Regions from separate parts of the Pseudalkalibacillus berkeleyi genome, predicted to be linked through region 2. Evidence: riboswitches for the same ligand, from Rfam matches in the RefSeq annotation. Region 2 holds a riboswitch; the other holds the start of a gene.
The links. Region 2 has a riboswitch for glycine ahead of L2716_RS03085 (serine dehydratase beta chain). Riboswitches for the same ligand answer to the same signal wherever they lie in the genome.

Region 1 (3,598 bases), 1.1 Mb from region 2:
AGATTAATCCCCTCACCACCCGCTTCTGTTGCAATCAATACCTTCGCATGATTTTTAAACAGGTGGGTCATCCAATCCTTCTTGTTTCTTTTGAAACCACCTCGGAAAGGGACTGAACTGATGCCGTGTTGTTTGAGATACCATTGTAAATACAACTGTGTTGCTCGGTATTCAGTGAAAATGATCACCTTATCATCAATAGACTGAATGATTTCTAGTGCTTTTTCAGCTTTCGAATTTCGATCGACATTTTCAATTTCCTGCATGAGTGAATATGCTGCATTTCTAGCTTCTTCAGATATACCCTCTTTTTCAGACATACCCTTGAGTGTTAAGAATACAGCTTCGCGACTGCTACACACTTCTCTTTGAAGAGTTATCGTCGAAAATGCGTGTTGCTGAGAAATGGTAGGGTTCTTTCGTGTATTTGTAATAGATTCATACAATTTACGTTCAGACGGAGAAAGCGTAATCGGTACCGTATTTACGATTCGCTTCGGCCACTTAAGTCCAGTATCTTCGCGGCGGTTTCGCACCATGACCTTGTTAATGAGCTGTTTCAGCACTTCTTCGTTTTGGACGTTATATTTACCCGAGCGATACGATTCATCAAAGTTTTCTTCATTTCCAAGATGTCCTGGTTTCAAAAGTGAAACAAGATTAAATACCTCTTCAACTCGATTTTGAATAGGCGTTGCGGTCAACAATAAACAATACTTCTTCTTCAAATGTTGGACAAATTCATAGTTTTTCGTTTTCTTGTTTTTTAATTTATGTGCCTCATCGATGACAATTAAATCATAGTCTTGATTTAAGACTATATCACGATGAGGGTTACGTTTGGCAGTATCGATAGAAGAGACGACAACATCACACTGTTCCCAAACATACGACTTCTTTTGTGGAATCGCTGGAATTAAAAATTTTGTATTTAATTCATGGGTCCACTGAAGGACAAGTGAGGCAGGTACTAGAATAAGAATCTTCTTTGCCAGTCCTCTAATCATATATTCCTTCATGATGAGACCGGCTTCAATTGTTTTCCCAAGTCCTACTTCGTCTGCTAGAATCCCTTTTCCGTTCATATCTTCAATGACTTTTCGTGCAACCTCTAATTGATGGGGGAGGATTTGCACATGAGGGATGTGCCTAGGTGCTTGTAAACCAAGAAATTCTGGGATGATGATGCTTTTCTCAGCTTCTAATGCAAGCTTATACAATTCCCAATTAGACCACGGACCATCCTCGTCTAACCGTTTCAAGAAATCATTTGTCCAGTTTTGATCATGATGGATCGTATACGTCATATCGAAAACCCTTTCTAGAGAAAAATAGTATGAATGACGAACAATTGAAATAAGAGATTGGGCATTGTTCGTTAAATGTGATGAATATAACGCTTTCATTGAAAAGATAATTGTCAATTTACGTCGTTCGATGATAATATAGAACTAGTTTCATACTTAGTATGAACAAGCAAACATAGAAATATAATAGTTGCGATTGATTTGATCTTAGAAGACACGCTTAATAGTTCTTTTAATTACATAGAGGCGAGTGATAACAAGGGGAGAGTCTACTTCGATAGTAGCGCCGAAGGAGCAAGTGTATACGAATCTCTCAGGCAAATGGACTCTTGTTAGACGCAGCTCTGGAGAGTGTCCATTTAATGGGCCACCAACGGGGACATTCGTAGTATATTGATTTACTACGATAAACTTTCAGGTACAAGGACAGAGAAGACATTTATAGTCTTCTTTGTCCTTTATTTTTTTATTTGTTTATAAAGACAAATCTAGCAGCTGATTGACGAATTTTTTTAATAGAAGGAGAGATGCTCATGTCAACTTTACAACGAACACCATTATTTGAAGTGTACAAAGAATATGGAGCGAAGGTAATTGATTTCGGTGGCTGGGAGCTTCCAGTCCAGTTCTCAAGTATTAAAGAAGAGCATGAAGCAGTACGTACGAAAGCAGGTTTATTTGACGTATCACATATGGGAGAAATTACGGTCAAAGGCCCAGATGCAGAAAGTTACCTTCAGTATGTCATGACAAATGACGTTTCCAAGTTGAAGGATGGCGGCGCACAATACACAGCGATGTGTTATGAAACGGGTGGTACAGTAGATGATCTACTCGTTTATAAGCGCGGAGATGAGGATTATCTACTCGTTGTCAATGCAGCTAACATTGAGAAAGACTTCGAGTGGCTCCTGAAAAATGAAAAAGGAAATGTAGAAATTAAGAACATTTCTGAAGATATTGCTCAATTAGCATTGCAAGGTCCAGTTGCAGAATCCGTACTTCAGAAACTGACAGACTACGATCTCAGTGGAATTGGTTTCTTCAAATTTGCTGAAGATGTAGAAATTGCAGGCACGAAAGCGCTTGTTTCTCGTACAGGATATACAGGTGAAGACGGTTTTGAAATTTATATTGAAAGTAAAGATGCACCAACGCTTTGGAAGAAGATTTTGGAAGCTGGTCAAGAAGATGGAGTATTACCAATTGGGTTGGGTGCAAGAGATACACTGCGCTTTGAAGCTCGTCTTGCTCTATACGGACAAGAGCTCACTGCAGACATTTCACCATTAGAAGCTGGAATCGGATTCGCAGTTAAATTGAAGAAGGAATCTGACTTCATAGGTAAAGAAGCTTTAGTGAAGCAAAAGGAAGAAGGTCTAAAGCGCAAGCTCGTCGGAATCGAAATGATTGACAAGGGGATTCCAAGAACGCATTACGAGGTTTTCAAAAATGATGAGAAGATTGGTGAGGTTACGACTGGAACGCAATCCCCAACATTAGGGAGAAACTTAGGTCTTGCCATCATCGATACCCAATACACAGAATTAGGTACAGAAGTAGAAGTACAAGTTCGTAAAAGACGCTTAAAAGCAGAAGTCGTGAAAACGCCTTTCTATAAACGCTAATTATAAGGAGGAATGTAGAGTGCAATTTCGTTACTTACCAATGACAGAGCAAGATGAAAAGGATATGTTGGCCGAGATCGGCATTGACAGCATAGACGAATTATTTGAGGATATCCCTGAAAATGTACGTTTTAAAGGGGACTTGAATATTACCGAAGCCATCCCTGAGCCAGATCTTATGAAGAAGATGACGAAGCTCGCTGCACAAAATGTGAATACGAAGGATTACGCATCGTTTTTAGGTGCAGGTGTATATGATCACTATATACCTTCGATCGTAAATCACGTTATCTCTCGTTCAGAGTTTTATACTGCTTATACGCCTTATCAGCCTGAAATTTCTCAAGGGGAGCTTCAAGCGATCTTTGAATTCCAGACAATGATCTGTGAACTGACAGGAATGGAAGTAGCGAACTCCTCTATGTACGATGGCCAAACAGCCCTCGGCGAAGCCGCTTTCTTAAGTGGTGCTCATACGAAAAAGAAAAAGGTTGTCGTTTCAAAGAGTGTTCATCCTGAAGCGTTAAGTGTACTTCATACGTATGCGAAGGGTCCGAACCTTGAAGTCGTTGAAATTGACACTTCTAATGGAACAACCGATTTAAATGCATTACGAGAAGCGGTTGATGGCGACACAGCTTGTGTTATCGTTCAATATCCTAA
Region 2 (3,598 bases):
TTTCTCTTTGTGAAGAGATCCACGTGAAAGTTCATTCCGTCAGCATGCAACACTATATCGCCTTTCCGGGTATCATCTTCAATTAATTTGAACTTCATCATCGTGCCGCATCCACCTTGCATTTCTGCATCAATGCGAAGGATTTTATTTTCTTCCAGCTTCAATTGGTTCAACTGATGAATCGCTTTGTCCGTGATTGTTAGATGCATGATCCTTTCCTCCTCCAAGCTGATTCACAAGACCCGTTTTTGAGAACAAACGCTCTTTGACCTTCTGACCTGTCGGCGTAATCGCTAGTCCTCCAAGTGCGGTCTCTTTTAGAGCGCGTGGCATATTCTTACCAATATCATACATCGTATCAATCACTTCGTCACATGGTATGCGACTTTCAATTCCAGCTAGACCCATGTCTGCAGATGAAAATGCAATTGAAGTACCTATAACGTTTCGTTTAATACATGGTACTTCTACTAGTCCAGCGACTGGATCACAAACGAGCCCGAGAAGGGATTTCATCGCCATCGCTGTTGCATGGACCGCTTCTCTTGGAGACCCGCCTTTTAACTCAACAATGGTGCCAGCAGCCATTGCAGTTGCTGAGCCGACTTCAGCTTGGCATCCACCAGCAGCTCCTGAAATGAATGAACGATTGGCGATAATATAGCCAAGCATACTAGCTGTAAACAATCCCATCACAAGATCGTCGTTTTCTAAATTTGTATTTTTCTTAAGTGAAAATAATACACCTGGTAAAATTCCTGCAGCTCCAGCTGTTGGCGTTGCAACAATGACACCCATTCTTGCATTACCTTCTGAAGTTGCCATTGAACAAGCCATCGCATCACTAATAATTGAACCAGATAATACATCTCCTGCTTCAATATAAGCTTTCATTTTTACAGCGTCTCCACCAGAAATTCCACTTGGTGCAGTGGAAGAATCCGTTAGTCCTTGATCCACTGCATTTTGCATTTTCAGTAAACGCTCTTTCATCATCTCGAAAATTTGCTCTTTCGTCCGTCCTGACTTCTCTTGTTCCTGATCAATCATCGCTTCAGCAATTGTTTTGTTTTCACGCTCACAATATTCGAGTAAATCTACGGTAGATTGAATATCCATACTGCTCACCTCCACAATTATTGACCAACAAGCTCAGACGCAGATTGAATAATCCGGTCCAAGTCATCATGCGTACTTAATGTAAAATCAACCTTTTCATCATTTATGCGAAAGATTTTCGATAAACCGCCACCTACTGATGCGCCTCCAATGACAACTTTCTTTGTTCCCAATTTCGCATGAAGGATCGCTACATTCGGGTGTTCGTACTCAAGACAATTTTCTTCGAAAGTAAATGTATAGGTGAGATTCGCCTCTTCAGCTAAATCATACGCAAGTTTTATTCGCTCATCTTCGGTATCGTAGCCTAATAATCCACCAAGTAAAGCTTTATCTGTCCCATGTCCTTGATACGTTTCTGCAAACGAATCAAAGAGTTGAATTTCAACTTGTTCTGGGCTTCCACCTAACAATTCAAATGCTGCTCTTCCGATCCATACGGCTCCTGCTGTATGTGAACTAGATGGTCCAACCATGATCGGTCCAATAATATCAAAACAACTGTTATATCCCATAATTTAAACGCCTCCTATTCAAATAGAGAACGGTATTCACATCAAAATAAATCCACACAAAAAGGACAAAGAAGGTGTTGTTCACCCGCTCTGTCCTTGTAACCTGAGAGTTTTCATTGGTACCCCTTTGGTGGCTCTCGCTCTCTCCAGAGATGCGTCAGATCGTAGTTCATTTACCTGAGAGATTTGCTCCATGGTTTTTTGGAACTTGCTCCTTCGGTGTCGGTTTTTTACTTCCGACTCTCCCACGACCTTCATTCGCGTATACTATTCTATTACCATTATGTCGGAATATAGGTCGTTTTGTCAAAAGGTTTCTACACTTACAGAAACCGCTTACAGTATTGAAACAGCGCTAATCGTCTTTCGATTGCTCAATGACTTGATTCGCTAGATCAATTAAAGTGTCTTTATGCTGGGAAACACTGAATGGTGATTCTTCATTTTTATAGTGCACAGCATAATGTACGCTGTTCAACGTCCAATAAATCATGCTACTTTTCATGGACGTGTTCGATTTAAATTCACCTTCCACAGCTTCAGAAATTTGAATGTCTTCCGTAATGCCATAGTCATTTTTCAATTGCTTTTGATCGTCAGCAATGAGAATGACCCAACCTTTTTCTTTTTGTTGAACGGGTACCGTCATTAATTCAATATGAATTTCTTGTCCATCTTTTGCATTCAGGTCTTCAATATTTTTCACTTTAAAAGGTTCAGCTTCAAAGGGTAAGGTTTTTGGTAGCGCAAGATCGAATGGAAGTGCTTCTATGGCTGCTTTCGTAGAAGTTGCCTCGTATCTTGTCAGCAAAGTTTCGTTATCCTCTGCCTTCACTTCCTTCAAACTAGTCACATCTAACGTATTAGGTAGCTTATTTTCTGGAACTAGGAACATCACAAGTCCAACGATACTCATTATGACAACTGCATGTGTCCACTTTCCCATCAAATCCTCCTAACATGATTACCTATAAATGGTATTTTATAATCCATTCTCGTTCATTTGGTCGGATTCCTTTGAATACATCCATAATAAGTACAATCTTACTAAAAACTCTTGAAAGTTACGCTGGCGCGAATAATGAAATCGCTCAAAACCTCATTTGAGGGTCAGCATGGACCTCTTCATAAAAAGAACATGTCCTGTGGCATTTCCACAGGACATGTCAAATGTTATTTTTCAGTTTTAAAGGGTTGATTATTTTAATTTTGTATTACTTCTGCTTTTAACTCATGTTCTTTAATTTCTGCTCGTGGCATTAGAATGGCTTTTGCGTTGAATTCGTTTAGCTCAATCCCTTTTTCCACGCGATTTGGTAAGTCAGGATTCGCCAATGCTCCGGTTCCAACACTAACAAAGTCTGCTTCTCCGTTTACAATTAACGCTTCAGCTTTTTGTTGATCCACTAATCCACCATTTGCAATTGTCGGTAGATTACTAAACGTTTTTGCAGCACCAGCTAGCGTTTTGGTTCCTTCACCAAAACTTGCTTCCGTTGCATCTCTGTCAGTAACATGAATGTAATCTAAAGAGGTATTTCCTAGTTGACTGAAGATATATTCTGCATCTTTTTCTCCGTTCGGCCATTTGTGCGCTTGGTCGGCAACTTTACCTTGGGATATGCGAATACCGACTAAGTAGTCGTCACCTACAGATTGACGGACTTCATCAATCACTTCGAGCGTGAATTGCAATCGTTTTTCGAGTGATCCTCCATATTGATCATCTCGTTTGTTCAAATAATCTGTTAAGAATTGATCTAGTAGATATCCATTTGCACCATGGATCTCAACACCATCAAAACCAGCATCTTTCGCATTTCTTGCTGCTTTGGCAAACGCCTGTTTCACTTCGTTAATTTGGTCTGCTGAAATTTCATTTGGCGTATCGAAAGGTCCAGAACCACCATAGAAAGGAAGCTGTTCTCCTTTTGGAGCAACCGCAGACGGTGCAATCGTTTCAT

Region 1: it holds a riboswitch for glycine, as region 2 does, so the genes downstream of both, gcvT (glycine cleavage system aminomethyltransferase GcvT) here and L2716_RS03085 (serine dehydratase beta chain) in region 2, are expected to answer to the same signal.

What each region holds. Positions count from the first base shown of each region.
Region 1 is NZ_JAKIJS010000001.1:1,701,568-1,705,165, reverse strand. It holds gene L2716_RS09080 (DEAD/DEAH box helicase) at 1-1,307, opposite strand, end outside; glycine riboswitch at 1,558-1,646, shown strand; gene gcvT (glycine cleavage system aminomethyltransferase GcvT) at 1,841-2,935, shown strand; gene gcvPA (aminomethyl-transferring glycine dehydrogenase subunit GcvPA) at 2,955-3,598, shown strand, end outside.
Region 2 is NZ_JAKIJS010000001.1:567,964-571,561, reverse strand. It holds gene L2716_RS03095 (iron-sulfur cluster biosynthesis family protein) at 1-209, opposite strand, end outside; gene sdaAA (L-serine ammonia-lyase, iron-sulfur-dependent, subunit alpha) at 145-1,119, opposite strand; gene L2716_RS03085 (serine dehydratase beta chain) at 1,137-1,634, opposite strand; glycine riboswitch at 1,790-1,892, opposite strand; gene L2716_RS03080 (hypothetical protein) at 1,990-2,580, opposite strand; gene L2716_RS03075 (NADH:flavin oxidoreductase) at 2,838-3,598, opposite strand, start outside.